Regions from separate parts of the Alteribacillus sp. HJP-4 genome, predicted to be linked through region 2. Evidence: predicted binding sites of a transcription regulator. Region 2 holds the regulator's gene; each other region holds the start of a gene.
What was found. The regulator LexA, encoded in region 2, represses DNA repair genes until DNA is damaged. The targets are predictions, from matches to a motif close to CGAACATATGTTCG.

Region 1 (4,356 bases), on a different contig from region 2:
TTGATTTGTCCCATCCACTTCGTAAGGTCATTCTTTGACTTGTATAATGTCAACACGAGAAATAAATGCAAAGTCACGCTTTTTGTGTATATTCTTCGATTGAAGAACGGAAGGCGGCGACTCCGTCGGGATCAGCGAAGTCTGAAAATCCATTCTGACGAAGCTTCGCTGAGACAGAATTAGTTGAAGACAAGCCCCGCGGAAAGCGCCCGCCTGCAGGGATGAAATCAACAAAACCCATACTTTCTCTGTTTTAAAAAAGTGGATGGGACAAAAGTAAATTATTTATAATGGCCGCCGATTTTTTTAGCGCGCAGCTGCGCCTGGCCAGCCGCTGTCAGAGAAGAAGCACGCAGCAGCGTGTCATTGCCGTAGCGCTTTTTCAACTCATCCATAGTCCGGTTTAACGTATCACGATCCTGCACAGGATGAAACAAATTCAGCTGCCGAAACGCATCCGATGTCAGTTGATCAATGGCAATGCCGACACTGCGGAGTGGATATCCACCCCAGTGCTCCTGAAATAAGGCGGCCGCCGCCTCGTAAATAACCGCCCCGTCATTCGTGTAATCCTCCAGCTTACGCTGACGGTGAAATCCGGCAGGATGGTCGAAATCATGACCGCCTGCCCCGGTGGAAACCGTCATCCCCATATAGCCATTTGCGCGGGCGCGGCGTGCCACCTCCTCGCTCAGTTCAAGCAGAACGACCTTCACTTCATTCCATGTGTAGTAATCGCGCGGCAGCGTCATATGATGTCCTATCGCTTTGCGGCGGATATGGGTATTAACTGTAACCGGCGCCGGATCCCAGCCGTAAGCTGTCCGCCAGAGCAGCTCGCCGTTTATGCCCCAGCGTTTCTTCAGCGGATCGAGCGGGAAAGCCGCTAATTGACCGATCGTGCGGATGCCCATGTTCCGAAAGTGGTCATTCATCCGCCTGCCGACCCCAAACATGCTTCCGACCGGGAGCCTCCACAGCGTCTCTCGGAGATTCGCTTCAGTCAGTTCAAAAAAACCATCCGGATTCTTTTTGGCAAAATGGTCACATGCCATTTTAGCAAGCACCTTTGAAGGGCCGATCCCGACGCGGGCATTGACCCCGAGCATCCGCTTGATCGTCCGCTGAATGCAGCGGGCACCGCCGGCTGCATCGATGCCGAGAAGCTTGAGGGTATGCGTCATTTCCACAAAAATTTCGTCGACACTGTACGGTTCCACTTCATCACTGAAATCCTCAAGGGATTGGGCGATTTGTACAGAAGCGTCCAGATAAAACTGCATCCGTGGCCGCACTACAATCAAGTCCGGGCATTTTCCCTCCGCCTGCCAGAGAGGCTCAGCTGTCTGAACACCCCACTTCTTTGCGACAGGACAGGCAGCAAGAATAACCCCGCTGCGGATTTTCGGATCTCCCGCCACGACCACTGGCTTTTCAGCAAGCTCAGGCCGGTACACTTTCTCGAGGCTGGCATAAAAAGACTGCATATCCACTAAAAAAATCGTGCGGTCCATCGATCATCTCTCCGTTGCTGAGCCGGGTTTGGTACTTTTAGTATAATCGAACATAAGTTCTTTTATCAATAGTTATTGTTTTCCAAAAGAGAAAAACGTATACAAGATGACCATCTAAAAAATACTACGAAAAAAGGAGCGATACGATGAAAAAAACAGATCCCGCCGATTCGCACAGAAATCAGGAAGACTCCCTGGAGCAGCAGAGGAAAAAGCAGGAGCACCAGGACATAGACCCGCAGACCCAGCCTGATCAAAAGGTTCACGAAAAGGGCCCGGATGATTTTGAAGAAGGATAAAACTTTTTACAGAAAAACCAATGTGGAGGCGAAACGAATGAATGTAGCAATTATGGGGGCTGGCCTGGCCGGTTTATCCTGCGCGCTTATGCTCGAACGGCATGGTATTTCACCGGCTATTTTTGAAAAACGCAGCATGCCGGGAGATCGGTTTATTAACGGAGAAGCTTTTATATCCTTACTTACCTCCCCGGTTACGGACTGTTTTCGTTACTTCTCAGAAGAATTCAACCTTCATTTAAGACCGAGCAGTCATATAAACAAAATCTCTTTCTTATCGGAAAATAACCAAGCGGTTATTAAAGAACCGGCAGGAACTATGAATCTTCGGGGAAGGCACCGCCTTGCACTGGAGAATCAATTAGCGGAACAAATTTCTTCAAAAATTACATTTCATTCAGAAGTATCTTATGAAGAGTTAATGAAGAACTTTACACACGTGATTCTTGCGACAGGTGATGCTTCATACGCGCTTCAAATGGAAAATTACACGAAAGATTTTTCTGTCTCGTTGAAGGGCGCCACCGTGGAGGGAGAGTTTGAACCAAACGGGGTAATGGTCTGGCTGAATAATGATTTTGCACCAAAGGGATACGCGTACCTGATGCCTTTTTCTAAAAGAGAGGCAAACATTGTGATTGCTTTTCCGGACTCCCCGCAGCTTTCACAAGAAAAGGTGGCAGTGCAGTGGGACAAATTTTACAAGGCGGTCTGCACGGAGCTGCGGCAGGATTTAAAGATTACTGATCAATTTCACATTCATGACTATGAAATCGGAATATGTAAGTCACCGCGTCTCGGTAATACATTTATGACAGGAAATTGCTTTGGCGCTGTAATGCCGTTTTTAGGATTTGGACAATTCGCCGCTCTCTTAACTGGTATTTACGCCGCCTATGATATTTGCGGATTTGGGAAATACGAAGAATATACAAAACCACTGCGAAAAAGCTACTTTGATTCGCTGACGCTGCGGCGTGGCATGGAAAAGCTCGACAACCATTCTTTTGATCTAGTCGTTCACCAGCTCAATGGCTGGCTAGGGAAAAAATTATTTCAGACGGATAAGAATGTGGTAAAAATGATGAGTATGCTGCTCAATCCGTTCGTCCGGGATTAAGCTGAATTCTCTTCATTTTTGTTCCCTCCAGTCTCCCGGATCCAATTCACTTTTACATGGTTCCCATTATTCCCCTTCTAAATCCCGATGTTGACTTTAACATGCAAGTGGAAAAACAACTATAAATTAAATTTATTTTTACCAGAACAGAAGTGGTTTAAAGAAATAGGGAGAGGGGAACGTGTCAGATGTGAAAATGATAGATAACAGGAGGATGTAAATAATGAAAGTTGATCAATTATTTAATGAGCAAAAGGAAAAAATTCGTTTTGATACAGGAGAATTGAATGTTACAAATGACGATCCTGAACAGTGGCATGTGAAGCTGTACGGTGTTGAAAATCAGCGTTACTTTCAAGAAGCGCTTCGTGATAACCGCAAGGAGCATTTTACCTTTGAAACGAGTGAAGGCACAGTGAACGGCCTTGCGGATGTGGAAACTTTTGATTCAGCAAATGCCGAGGAAAATGTAATTACACTGATCGGTTCAAGCACGTTGAACGGATACAGCGGCGGATAACTTTCCTTCCCCCGGAGACTAAGCGTCCCGGGGGTTTTTTTAAGAAAAAGTTACCAGAAGGCTCTGAAGAAAAATTCTGGCCGGCGACCGCAGTCGGTTCTCCGGACACTGGTTCCGCTATCTGCTTCACACAGCCCGGTTTTATGAGTCTGCCGGACATGGGTTCCGTTATCAGCCAAAAAGAATGCTGAATTCCCCGTCATTCAGGCAAATAGCGTACCTGATGTCCGCGAGTCCTTCAAAAAAACAGATTTTTACTCAAATAACGGATCTCATGTCCGCGTCCAGTTTACGGCGAAGCAGTTCTACGCTCCATTGGCAGCTGAAAAGCTGCAGCGTCGACAGGGAAAATCGAATGATATGGATAAAATATATATTGTAAACAAAAAAGCCCGGCATCTGCTCCGGGCTTTCAGTCTGTATAAGCTTGCTTTTCTATTTACCCGCAGTGGGCCTTCACCGGCACTTCCCTGCCTTCATCCTGCAGCACAGTAAATCCAGTTACTTTAAAACCATTCTTGCGTAGCAGGCGGATGCTGAGATTGCGCGAAACCTTATCAGGTGCCACTAAAAAAACCTGTTTCGCCTTCACCGTGCTGATGTGGCGCTTCAAGTACGGATAAGGAAGTGTCTGGGCGTGCTGGACTGGACGACGGTCCGCATCCTGATAATCACGGATGTCAAGGACGACTGTATCCTGAGGCAGCGGTTGTTCGGGTACAGGAGAGCATCGTATACCTAGGACGGGGAACCAGCGATTATAGCTGCTGAGAAACACGATAACCCCGAGTAAAGCAATAAGCCACGTCAATATGAGTCCCTCCTGCACTTCTTCATTTTCTTTGTTTATTGTATTATATAGAGTACGTTTCATGAATACAATTGATTTGCCTGAAATACACA
Region 2 (4,356 bases):
AATGAAAACAATATACTAATCTGGTGTCACCATAAAGAAGCTTTCAGAGTATTAAAAAGAAGCAATGTTTTATCAGCATTTCCTATCTCCAGAAAGCAAGCATAATCATAAATAGTCTAACTTCCTGGTGATTTCGAGACGGAGGAGATTTTCTATCTACATTTCAGAAATTTGGTTAAATAAAGAGGCTGGGGATTATTCCCAGCCTTTCAGCTTCATATAGATAAACTACAAAAGCGGTCACATGTAGTTAAAATCTACGCGGATGACGGCCTTGACTATAGGGATAATAATAGCGCGGGTGATAATGCGGCTGGTGGTAATGCTGCACGACATTGCCCTGCGTACGCTCGCAGTCTTCGTACGGACCAATATACGTGGACGGCTTAATAGGTGCTGTGACATTTTTCCATTCATTTTCATCGAGGCAGTAAGTGTGGGCCATAACATTGGCAGGGGTAAACGAAAGGATATCTGAGCCCAGTATCACTTCAGGAGTGGGGGCATCAAAAATAGCTAACAGATGAGTATTGTCCACCAAAGCTATTTCATAATGCCACCACCCCTGGGGCACGTTTGCGACCTGCCCGGGGGAAATCGTAAAATTTAAAATTTCTTTCGTAAATGGATTCAGGATGGAAACAAGTGCTTCTCCGGATATACAATATACGAGTTCAGCTGCGTTTTGGTGGTAGTGTGGTTCAACGCATTGTCAGTACTTAAAAAAATATCCAGCAAAGACACATTCTGCAGGGAGTTTAATTGTTGAATTCCTAATATATTAATGTAGTTTTGATTGTTTTTTTTAAACAGCGGACTGTTATTAACATCAAATGTATATTGAACGGACGGGGAAGTATAATCGAGCGGTGTGCTCACGGCGGCTTCACCTCTTTTTCAATTGATTTCCTTTTATAATATGCATCTGCCCATCGGTTGTGTTCATGAAAAATCTCATAAAAAAGCCCCCAGTCTAAATGATAGACCGAGGGCTTGTAGTGATGATCCTTTTTTTAATCGGCATGGTGTAAATGCTGTCGCAGTTAATGAATCGTACGGAAAACGCCCGTAACTTTACCGAGAATCGTGACATTATCCAGAATTATCGGGTCTAAAGCAGAGTTTTCCGGCTGGAGGCGGATGTAATTGTCTTCTTTGTAGAAACGCTTCACCGTCGCTTCAAGCTCGTCAGTCATAGCTACGATGATATCTCCGTTATCTGCGCTCTGCTGCTGCCTGACAATAACGAGGTCTCCGTCATAAATACCCGCCTCAATCATGCTGTCTCCCTGAATTGTAAGCGCAAAGACTTCTTCATCAGTTACCATCCGGTCCGGGAGCGGTATATACTCTTCAATATTTTCTACAGCAGTAATTGGGTCCCCGGCTGTAACTTTACCAATAACCGGGATATAAACAGCGGATCTTTCCGAAATTTGTTCTGCTTCATCACCTGCTTCAAGGACCTCGATGGCACGCGGCTTTGTCGGATCCCTGCGGATTAAGTTTTTGCTTTCCAGACGGGCAAGGTGGCCGTGCACTGTTGAGCTTGACGCGAGTCCGACTGCTTCCCCGATTTCACGAACGGAAGGCGGATAACCTTTTTTCTTAACTTCATCTTTAATAAATTCCAATATCAATTGTTGCCGTTTGGACACTTTTGACATAAAAGCACCTCGTTTCTAGAAAATAAGATCTCACAGCATGATTTCAAAATAATATGAATATACATACTATCAGCCTGTACATATTATTAAGTCAGTTTAAGTAATCTTCATAATTCACAATATTTCTCTGCATTGGTTCATCTTTCAATACCGATTGTATCATGAAAAACATACGTGCGCAAACATCCGTTCTAATTTTTCCTTGACGCGAACAGAAGTTCTTTATATAATAAACGCAGGATAGGAACATACATTCTTATTTTGAGGAGGAAACATTATGTCAAAAGTTAAACAGCTCTCTATCCAGGAATGGGCGATTTTGTTATTATTTATTTTTTCTATCATATTGTTAATCACTGTAGTAGAATTATCCGCTGTCAGCCCGGCAGAGGTGGAAGGATCGGACGCACTAATTGTTTCAGAAAAAAATCCGGATATGTTTACCTATAATTCAATAACCGATTAACATTATAGTTTTGAAGGGGACTGCCATGAAGACTTGTATCATTTATTGCAGAGTAAGTACGGGGAAGGAGTCACAGCAGACCTCGCTGAAAAGACAGGAGGAAGAGCTGACAGTACTCTGTGAAGCGTTAGGATTTAATATTTATTCTATTATCAGAGAGACAGCAAGCGGATATACGCTTGAAAGAGAAGGACTACTCCAGGCTCTCGATGATGTAAATGAAGGAAAAGCCGATATATTCTGTGTGCAGGATGATACGCGGCTTGGAAGAGGAAATGCCAAACTCGCCGTTCTGCATGAACTGTTTAAGCAGTCCGTAAATGTATATACCGTGCGTGACGGGGGAGAACTGCAGCTGTCAGAATCCGACAGCATGCTTATGGATATTCTTTCTCTGGTGGAAGAGCATCAGAGGACACTGCATAATCAAAAGATTAAGCGCGGCATGAAAAAAGCAGTAAATGACGGATTTAAACCAGAAAAGAATTTGAAAAGAACAAATGAAGGCGGGCGAAAAAAGATGGATGCCCCGTTAGAGGAAATTATCAGGCTTCGCAAAAGAGAGCTGACCTTTCATGAGATTGCTGTAACGCTGCGCGGTCTGGGCTATTCTATCTCTAAAGCTACCGTTCACAGACGGTTTCAGGAGTATGAAAACATGCATCATCCCAATATAGAGTAAATCTCTCTGTTCGGACTGTAAGCCTTTCTCACAACGTTTAATTCGTTCTAATACTAAGCGGTTCAATTTGCAAAAAGAAGGGTATATATTTTAAAATAAAGTGAGAGTGGCCACGGTTTCAGCAGAACAGGAGGTTATAATAGATATGATTTCACAGGAGAAGATTGACCGTATTAATGAATTGTCCAAGCGTTCAAAAACAACGGGTCTGACAGAGGAAGAAGAAAAGGAACAGCATGCTCTCCGAAAAGAGTATCTTTCTAAATTCCGTTCTTCCTTTAAAAGTCAGCTCCAGTCTGTGAAAGTAATGGATAAAAAAGGAAACGATGTAACTCCCGCAAAATTAGAACAGGTAAAGAGAAAAACACAGCGCTTTGGGCATTAATCAATAATTATACAGCCGTCAGGAAAATCCTGGCGGCTATTGTTTATTTTAAAACGATGATTTACCCTTGAAAACTACTATTTTTGCGCTGTTCAGCCTTGTGAAATAGTCAGATAACGTTTATGATGAAAAACGTAAGTAAAAATAAATTATACATAGGGATCAGAAGAAAGGTAGGGAATTTTGCATGGAAGCTAATGTGGAAGAATTAGCTATTAGTACCATTCGCACATTATCGATTGACAGTATCGAAAAAGCAAGTTCAGGGCATCCGGGCCTGCCAATGGGAGCGGCTCCGATGGCTTATACATTGTGGACTCAATTTATGGACCATAACCCGTCAAACCCGGATTGGTTTAATCGTGACCGTTTTGTTCTATCGGCCGGTCATGGCTCGATGCTGCTTTACAGCCTTTTGCATCTAAGCGGGTATGATTTATCGCTCGAAGAACTGAAAAATTTTAGACAATGGGGCAGCAAAACACCTGGCCACCCTGAATTTGGACATACAGCCGGTGTCGAAGCTACAACAGGTCCATTGGGTCAAGGGCTTGCGATGGCGACAGGAATGGCTATGGCAGAGCGTCATTTAGCTGCTGTCTACAATAAAGAAGATGCGGCTCTCGTTGATCATTTTACGTTTGCTCTCTGCGGAGACGGCGATTTAATGGAAGGTGTTTCCTCGGAATCAGCTTCCCTTGCCGGTCATCTAAAGCTGAGCCGTCTTGTGGTGCTGTATGATTCCAATGATATATCCCTTGACGGAGACCTTCATCAGTCATTTTCAGAAGATGTCTGCAAGCGCTACGAAGCATATGGCTGGCAGACGCTGCTTGTCGAAGACGGAAATGATCGAGACGCAATTGCAGAGGCACTTAAAGAAGCGCGCAGCAGTGATAAGCCAACCCTTATTGAAGTGAAAACAACAATTGGCTTCGGAGCGCCGAACAAATCAGGGAGCAATGCAGCCCACGGCGCCCCTCTTGGAGAAGAAGAAGCGGCGTTGACCAAAGAAGCTTACAAATGGACATTTGATACACCTTTTCATATTCCTGATGAGGTAAGAGAACATTTTGCTGACGTAAAGAAAAAAGGTGAGCAAAAAGAACAAGAATGGAATAAGTTGTTCGAAGATTACCAAAACAAATATCCGGAG
Region 3 (4,356 bases), on a different contig from region 2:
AACGCTGCTGTGCTCGCGGCAAGAACTGCGTACAAATCGTGGAACAAAACTCCCGTGCCGAAGCGGGCGCGGATATTATTTCGATATCAGCAGCTTTTGATGGAGCATTATGAAGAACTCGCTGAAATAATCACCCTGGAGAATGGGAAGTGTTACAACGATGCTTACGGTGAGGTGCAGCGCGGAATTGAGTGCGTCGAATTTGCAGCCGGTGCACCCAGTCTTATGATGGGAGATGTTCTCCCGGATATTGCTACGGATATTGAATCTGGCATGTACCGCTATCCAGTAGGTGTCGTTGGCGGTATCACGCCATTTAACTTTCCAATGATGGTGCCGTGCTGGATGTTTCCACTCGCGATTGCCTGTGGAAATACATTTGTGTTGAAACCGTCGGAGCGGACACCGCTGCTGGCAAAAAAGCTGGCAGTATTGTTCTCGGAGGCCGGACTCCCGGAAGGGGTGTTAAACATCGTGCATGGAGCACACGATGTCGTAAACGGGCTGCTTGAACATGATGAGGTCAATGCCATTTCCTTTGTCGGATCCCAGCCGGTCGCAGAGTATATTTACAAAACAGCTGCTAATCACGGCAAACGAGTACAGGCGCTTGCCGGTGCAAAAAATCACGCGATTGTACTCGGAGACTGTGACAAGGAAAAAACGATCCAGGGAATCATGAGTGGGGCATTTGGAAGCGCGGGACAGCGCTGTATGGCCACTTCTGTGGTGGTTGTTACGGAAGACATCGCGGACGAAGTGGTTTCAGAACTCAAGCAGGCAGCAGACAAACTGACCTTAGGGGACGGTCTCCATGAAAACGTGAATCTAGGCCCGGTCATCCGGCAGTCCCATTTGGATAAGGTCCACAGAAATATAGAAGAAGGGGAAAAAGAAGGGGCGGTGCTGGTCCGCGACGGACGGAAAGATGCGGCTGATATGGAAGAAGGTTACTTTCTCGGGGCTACGATATTTGACCATGTAACCCCTGAGATGAGTATCTGGCAGAGAGAAATATTCGCTCCGGTTCTATCCTTTGTACGTGTCAAGGACTTGACCGGGGCAATTGAAGTAACGAACCGCTCCGATTTTGGCAACGGCGCCGTGTTGTACACGTCCAGCGGCCATGCCGTCCGCCAGTATCGGGAAGACATTGAAGTAGGAATGCTTGGCGTCAATGTCAATGTGCCGGCTCCTATGGCATTCTTCCCTTTCTCCGGATGGAAAAATTCCTTTTACGGAGATCTGCATGCGAACGGGAAAGACGGCGTTGAATTTTACACGAGAAGAAAGATGCTGACGTCGCGCTGGTAAGAAGAAGACGCAGAAATAAAAATCTGCCGGTAAAAAAGCAAGAGTCCGATACAATATCGAACTCTTGCCCAACTTTTGGTGCACTTCATAAGTTAGAAGCTATTTTTCCTCTGCAGCACTGTATAAACTAAATCAGCAGATGGTTCACATCAATTTCAATCACTTCTTCAATTTTATCCAGGCCGAATTCATCTTTTACTTTGCCATTATAGGAAATTTGGATTCTATCGGCCTCATCATCGAGCGTCACTTTGTAATAATGGTTCTGGCTTTCCTTTTCGCCCGGGCCCAGCGTGGTTTTTAGAATATTCGGTGATGCTTCCTCATTTGCTTCGAGCGTGACCGCTCCTTTGATGACGTTCCCCTGCTTATCAAGGATTTCCAAACCGAAAAAGTTGCTTCCGTTATGCGTGAACGTAAGGTCGGAGCCATTTGGATTTTCCACGTATGGCAGCACATACATAGTTGAATCCTTAGGTTCGGTGTACTTTAAGCCGACCTCAAGCCGTTGTGTCAGTTGTTTATACTCATGACTGAAAGTTGGGGTCACTGCAACATAAATGAATATCACAGCCCCTGCAAGCAGCATCAGCGGCAAGCTCCATTTCCATACTTTATTTTTGTTCATGCATCCAACACCTTTACGATTAATCAAAAGCCGGAATGTCGATACCATTTATACGTATATTTGATAGATTGATTATAATCGAACGGTATTGAAGAAAAAAGAGTACAGGCCAAACCGTTAAAGACACTTAATTCTTTTGTCATTAAGTTGAAAAACACTTAACACAATATATTTTATTTCTTAATAAACTCCCAAAAGCCGGGGGCGGGAGAATATGAAAAGCGATAAACGCTTTCGATACATTTTAATCGTAAATGCTGTCTCAGATCTTCTTTTTCCTGAATCGTTGTCTGACGAAGAGATTTTTGAATAAAAGGTTCAAACTCGAGGAGGAGGCGGGCCATCGCCTCCTCGTCTTTTTCCTTTGCGAGATAAGCCAGTCTGTAAAGCTCAGTCACGGTATTCCTCCTTCATAAATCGGTCAAACAGCCTTTGTGTATTCACCGACACATTTTCAATTTTGTTTTCTATCCGGACCATTAAATAAACAGAAATAAAAATAGGGAAGCCTACATTAGCTAACAATTCAGTGGCGAGTGATTCAAAAATCATAATCGAACATCATCCTTTCCCATAATTTGAGACAATCGTTCGAGTGCCGTTTTTCTTGATTTAAACACCGCCTGCTGGCTGACGCCGAGCTGCTCCGCGATAGCGAGATCAGATAAGTCATTTTTATATTTTTCGTACAGAACATAGTGCTGGCGTGGTGTTAATTGGCAGAGTCCGTGATAAAGGAGCTTATTTTCAATCATGTCAGCCAGACGTTCTTTCTGATCAGATGCCGCATCTTCAGTGAGTGGGACCTTTAGATCCGGCCATTCTGGTATTTCTGCGTCTTTTGGGTGACTGTCAATAAGAAGCTGTTCCACCTGGTTCTGCTTTCGCAGCTGTTTGTCAAAATGAATAGCACTCCACTGCAGGGTCTTCAGCACATAGGATGTAAACTGCATGTCCCCGTAGAAAGCGCGGAATATATCATCCAGGTTGGCTTTCGCGGCGGCAGTATTTTTACAGAAGGCGTCTGCAAGAGCCTGACGGTGCTCTTCCTGCTGTATAAATTGTTGAATCACAGGACTGTTCATCAAGTCGGACTGCTCAGAGATAAAACGATCAAGCCTGCGGCACTGCCCTCTCAGACTGCATAATCTATCTTTCATGCTGTCCCTCCCTTCTGGCCTGCTTACTTATAAAAGGTAGATTTTGGAGAAAAATACAACCTCAAATACGAACGTGTGTTCCTGTATTTTATCCAGAAGCCGAACAAAATGCAAAATATAATTTTAAGCAATGAAAAATTGAAGGTATTGGCCTAAGTGAATAGAACTAAAAAGGGCTGTATCATAAATGATACTCGCCCCCTTTTGCATGGTAAAAATGCAGTGGACAAGTCCTTCGCTTTCCGTGGGCAGCGCTTCAGCTAACCGGGCGAAACCCGCGCCCGGCGGATCTTCAGCCGCTGCTCTTCCCACTGGAGTCTTCGGACTTGTCCCCTGCTATCTTCTATTTAGGATACTACTTTTTCTATAAAGAGGGGCTTTTGCTACAGCCCCCTCGATGAAGATATTCGTTTTTTTTCGGATACGAGAAAAATAGAGGATAGGACAAGCGCGGCTCCTGCCATCTGCCAGCCTCCAAGCTGATCTCCGAATACGGCAAAGCCTACAAACAGGGCGACGACCGGCTCAATAGTCGATAAAATAGAAGCCCGGCTCGATTCAATATATGTAAGGCCGATAGTGTAAAATATGTAGGCCAGCACCGTTGGAATCAAGGCAAGCCCGGCGGCAAAAAAGAGCACGCGAAGATCCAGAAATAATCCTGCCTGGGGGAGAAGCCCGCCGGCCGGAAGCATAAGCGTGCTCGCACAGATAAACGACCACGCGGTAATTGTCAGAGAGTGATATTTTCGGCTCACATATTTTCCGAAAATGCTGTATAGGGCGTAAAAGAATCCGGAACCGATCCCCGTAATAATCGCAAAGCCCGACACAGATGTGTTAAATGAAGGAAGCAGGCCGACCGTAAATGCACAGCCGGCAATTGTTACAAACAAAGCGGCCACTTTCCTCTTCGTGAGCCATTCTTTAAACAAAAAGCGTGAAAGCAGTGTCACAAAAAAAGGACCAGTATACAGCAGCACTACGGCCAGGGAAATGGATGTTTCATCGATGACTGTGAAAAAACACCAATTAAAAAATACAATACTAATAATTCCAGTACCGATAAAAAAAGGAAGATCCCGCAGATTAATTTTTAAATAGGAGGGGTTGAAAATACTAAGATAGCTCACAATAAGCAAGCCCGAAAAAATTGCCCGGATGGCAACGACCTGCCAGGGAGTAAAACCGTAATCATATAAAAACTGCACAAAAAGACCGGTCAAGCCCCAAAGTGCAGCACCTGAAATGGCG
Region 4 (4,356 bases), on a different contig from region 2:
AGCTCTTTCCAGCCTTTTACTTTTTCAACATTTCCTTTGCTTAAGAAGGAAAGCTTGTTCACATCTGTTGTCACAATCGTTTCTTCATACTGAAAGTCTTCATGAAACATCGCGAGTACACTGTTTACAACTTCCATGTAAAGATTGTACTGTTCCTTCGAAAGCTTTTGAAGAGCAGCTTCTGTCGGGATCTTCTTTGTCGGAATAATTGCGTAATGCTCTTGTACTTTAGCATCATCAACATAGCGTTTCCTGGGCTGCAGCGAAGCTGGCTGAAAGGAAGCACCAGCAAGCTGCTGATAAGAAGAAAAGTTGTTCTTTACATACTTGAATTCATTTTTCGTGATGTGCTGTGTATCAGTCCTCGGGTAGGTGACAAGCTTTAACGGCTGATCGTACAGGCTCTGCAGCACATCAAGTGTTTTTGAAGGACTGTATTTGTACTTTTTATTGGCAAGGGTCTGCAGAGTCGATAAGGAATGAAGCAGCGGCGGCTTAAGACGTTTCTGAGTGATCTTTACATCTTTAACGATACCTTCTGCTTGTTTATTTACACCGTATAGCTCTAGAAGCTTCCGGGCCTCCTCCTCTGATTTGTACTGTTTTTTTATTTTTCCTTTGTAGGTCCCGGTACTTACGGTAAATGTTCCTTCGATTTCATAATAAGGTTCAGGTGTAAACTGTTCAATTTCCTTTTGGCGGTCGTATATTAATTTAAGCGTCGGGGTCTGAACACGCCCTACGCTGAATACATCACTGACACCTTTTTTCTGTAATAAAAGAGTATAGAGGCGGCTCGCATTCATACCGACAATCCAATCGGAGATCTGGCGGGCCTGAGCCTCCTCATAAAGAGAGCGATAGCTTTCAGCTTCCCGCAGCTGTTCAAATCCTTTCAGAACTTCCTCTTTTTCAAGACTGTTGATCCATAATCGTTTTGCCGGCTTATGCTCAGCCCCCGCTTGACGGATAATACTTCTTGCAATATTTTCACCTTCACGGTCACAGTCTGTAGCGATAATTATTTCCTCTGCCTGCTTTAGTAAGCGGCGTACAATCTGAAACTGTTTTCTCGTTTTGTAGGTGGTCTTAAATTCAAACTCTTTTGGAATCATCGGAAGCTGGGTAAGACTCCACCTTTTCCAGGAAGGATCATACTCAGCAGGACTCTTTAATTCAACGAGATGACCTACTCCCCACGTTAAATATGCCCCCTTCGGGAATAGATGACAGGCAGGAATTGAAATAAACCCATCTTCCTTTCTGCCTTTTGGAAAAGCTTCTGCATAAGCTTGTGCCTGGCTAGGTTTTTCTGCTAGTATAACAGCCATTATAATGCTCCTCATCTTTAGAACGAATGTTCTTTTATTATACTACCTTTTTCTTTTTTCACAAAATAGAAATTCCGTGATAGACTTTTTACGTGCTAGTTTTGTGAGATGCTGGAGGTCATAACATGAGTAAGTTAAAAGATACAGGGTTTGAATATTATAATTTATATAAAATGCTGCATTACAGTGGTATCGATGAGGATTTAAAGGAGTTGACAGAGGCGTTCGAGCATTTACCGCAGGACGAATACGCTCCGGCTCTGAACCGTTACCGCCGCTATGCGAGAGCTATTATTATGCCGGGGACCTATCATATGGAGTGGCTCCCGGAAACGGTGATAGATGGAAATACGTATTATGAATACTTTCAAGGGAGCTTTAATCCTGAGTACACTGGGGAATACCGACGCTTTCCGGCGATAGGGGAAAGAACACGGAGGAACCATCTGCTTGAAAAAATTATTCTTTTCAACTTTAAACAGACCTTCTGGACAAAAGAAGATGCGTTGATGCCGTTTCATGCGGGGGTTCACTTTGTGAAATTAAAAGCGGAAAAGTCCGGAGAAAAAGCAGTATCGTCACCAAATACGCTGCATCAGGACGGGGAGCCATTTACGTTCGCTCATTTAATCAGCCGCAAAAATGTGAAAGGCGGCCTAAATGCGATTTCTATCCCAGAACACCGCGGCAGGCTGCCTGAGGACATTAAGGAGGGCGGGCTGACAGCTTCCTTTTACTTGTCTTCCCCACTGGAGTCCTATGGTATATATGATCCTCTCGTAACTCATTATGTTGGGGATGTGGAAAAGGGGGAAGGTGACGGACCAGGAGAACGTTCAGCTATTTTAATTGATTATCAGCCATCAGTAATTGCAGATCCTGACCAGGTCAGAAGCATGCGCGGCAATACAAAAGATATGAATTTCGTCTAATACGGGAAGCGGCCCTGCTATGGAGCCGCTTTTAATTTACAGAACTCAATGATACCAGTTCATAATCCAGAATCGTACGCCCATTTTGCCATTCTACCTTCTTGATAACGGCTCTTCCAAATGGTTCTTTTTCTTCAAAGGTGTGGATGGGAAGAGAGAGATCAAGCGGATACATTTGATACCCGTCTTTGATTAATCTAAAATTACTTTCATCAAGCCTTTCCGTTTGTTTATGTGTAATTATGTCCCAGTTCATTTCCATTGAAAATCCCATGGCAGTCCCTCATTTCTATCTAAAAAAAGCTTCATAAAAACCATTTCGACATGAATTGCCTAATTCCTTCTTTATCATAAAAGCAGATAAGCCAATCCGACTCCTGCTCCGCCAAAAATCAGCGCAAATGGCAGGTTCCAGAGTGTAAGAAGGTATGGCTGCCGTTTCATGTACTGACTCATCATTGTGATTGGCACATTAAATGTACCTGCCGCATCATTGGCCAGCGTAGCAGTAATCATCACAATAGCGATGCTCAAAGGATTAATTTGCTGCAGAAAAGGCTCCACAAACAGTCCCTGCATACTGATAGTGACGAGTGGATGCACTCCGGCACAGGCAAGCGCGATGGAACTAATTTGAAGCATTAAAAATAAAAGCAGCGGAGTATCTCCCAGTCCCATAAATGGCCCGCGGATAATCTGGAAGATATTTGTTTCCTCAACAATCGAGTTAAAGCAGCCCAGTACTATAAACAGCAGCATAAAATTTTGCATCGTTTTCGTCTGCTGCTGGCGCATAACGGCATTGTACCGCAAAAACGTTTTGTGCCGCCGTATTATGAAAGCCCAACTAAAGGTATACGGGAAAATAATAATAATAAGAGATTCAAAAAAATCTAATGGAGTCAAAAAAGTAACAAGAGAAGCTGTACTGATAAACAAAAGGAGAAAGAACCCCATTGAGAGCAGTTTAAGCTTTTCTTTTTTTGCAAAGAGGCGGCCGGGAGCTTCTTCAGGCAGCGGAAGCCTTTTATATTTGCCCGCGATTACCCAGTCTATCATCAGCATGAATATAGAAAACCCGAACAGGAATGGAAGAATACCTAAATAAGAAACGCCTGTAATACCCAGCACCAGCGCGATGTACACCTCAATCGGACTCCATACATTGACGCTCGCAAAAGACCTCAGCATCGACTGAACGGCAAATTTCTGAATTGTCTTATCTGAAAATTGATGCAACCGCTGTGTAACAAACCGATATACAAGCGGAATTGCTGACAGAAATATAAATAGGCCGAGCATATAATGAGTAAAGGAGACTCTCCTGTAAAAAGAACGGAGAGTCAGCGTACGTGTCTGCAGCAGACGATACAATGAACGTTCATATCGACCGACAATCATGAAATGATTAATATATGGGATCATGTAAAGTAAAGCCAGCAGCAGTGCCATAGAGGTGAAATATTTCGGCAGCTCCTTGAATGGAAGCTCCCATGAAAAAAACAGCAAAGTAGAAATAATAAAAAACACAACCGCCAGCACCTGATAAGTCCGATTCGCTCCATGAAAGGAAATAATCAAAGCAAACATGCCGATAATACCGAGTAAATATGTAATCTGCTCAGACTCTGCAAAAATATTACCTATATATACTAAGGCATACAATGTATATGTCACAAAACGTAGTCCTTCTAGTTGACGCATTTCCTATCCCCTCAGCATCCATTGTAAAAAAACAGTTGGTCTGTGATACAAATTCAAATGGATCAGCGTAAGATTAAATTAATGCAGATACAAATAACATATTTATGTGATTTGAAGGCCGCGCTCTGTATTATCGGCACCCGGCTCTCATTTTGCCAGTCCATGAAAAAGGAGCCGCGATAAAAAAAGAGCCTCATCAACGGAGTGCCCTTTTTATCGTATCATATTATTTCTAGACTTCCTGTATGGTAAAATTATTTAGCAGTACCCACACATACAGGAGGCCGGAGATGGCAAAAAAACAAAAAAAATCTACTGATTATCCAATCATGCCCGCGCTTATTTTTATATCTATTTATTTATTTTTCCGATTTACATTTCAGCCGCCT

Region 1: the regulator LexA is predicted to act here: its motif matches at 1,562-1,575, upstream of ACE4RR_RS06355 (DNA polymerase IV).
Region 3: the regulator LexA is predicted to act here: its motif matches at 3,171-3,184, upstream of ACE4RR_RS20250 (sigma-70 RNA polymerase sigma factor region 4 domain-containing protein).
Region 4: the regulator LexA is predicted to act here: its motif matches at 1,351-1,364, upstream of ACE4RR_RS08310 (type IA DNA topoisomerase).

What each region holds. Positions count from the first base shown of each region.
Region 1 is NZ_JBHIKY010000005.1:132,276-136,631, forward strand. It holds gene ACE4RR_RS06350 (hypothetical protein) at 74-241, opposite strand; gene ACE4RR_RS06355 (DNA polymerase IV) at 282-1,514, opposite strand; gene ACE4RR_RS06360 (hypothetical protein) at 1,661-1,813, shown strand; gene ACE4RR_RS06365 (NAD(P)/FAD-dependent oxidoreductase) at 1,851-2,933, shown strand; gene ACE4RR_RS06370 (hypothetical protein) at 3,157-3,453, shown strand; gene ACE4RR_RS06375 (hypothetical protein) at 3,893-4,327, opposite strand.
Region 2 is NZ_JBHIKY010000031.1:10,237-14,592, forward strand. It holds partial or broken gene ACE4RR_RS19190 (cupin domain-containing protein) at 251-879, opposite strand; gene lexA (transcriptional repressor LexA) at 1,044-1,667, opposite strand; gene ACE4RR_RS19200 (hypothetical protein) at 1,945-2,133, shown strand; gene ACE4RR_RS19205 (YneB family resolvase-like protein) at 2,159-2,815, shown strand; gene ACE4RR_RS19210 (DUF896 domain-containing protein) at 2,961-3,200, shown strand; gene tkt (transketolase) at 3,388-4,356, shown strand, end outside.
Region 3 is NZ_JBHIKY010000037.1:18,499-22,854, reverse strand. It holds gene ACE4RR_RS20270 (CoA-acylating methylmalonate-semialdehyde dehydrogenase) at 1-1,314, shown strand, start outside; gene ACE4RR_RS20265 (hypothetical protein) at 1,442-1,942, opposite strand; gene ACE4RR_RS20260 (helix-turn-helix domain-containing protein) at 2,116-2,340, opposite strand; gene ACE4RR_RS20255 (YvrJ family protein) at 2,333-2,494, opposite strand; gene ACE4RR_RS20250 (sigma-70 RNA polymerase sigma factor region 4 domain-containing protein) at 2,491-3,102, opposite strand; gene ACE4RR_RS20245 (EamA family transporter) at 3,486-4,356, opposite strand, start outside.
Region 4 is NZ_JBHIKY010000007.1:63,359-67,714, forward strand. It holds gene ACE4RR_RS08310 (type IA DNA topoisomerase) at 1-1,331, opposite strand, end outside; gene ACE4RR_RS08315 (2OG-Fe dioxygenase family protein) at 1,457-2,263, shown strand; gene ACE4RR_RS08320 (DUF2584 family protein) at 2,295-2,537, opposite strand; gene ACE4RR_RS08325 (hypothetical protein) at 2,612-3,967, opposite strand; gene ACE4RR_RS08330 (hypothetical protein) at 4,258-4,356, shown strand, end outside.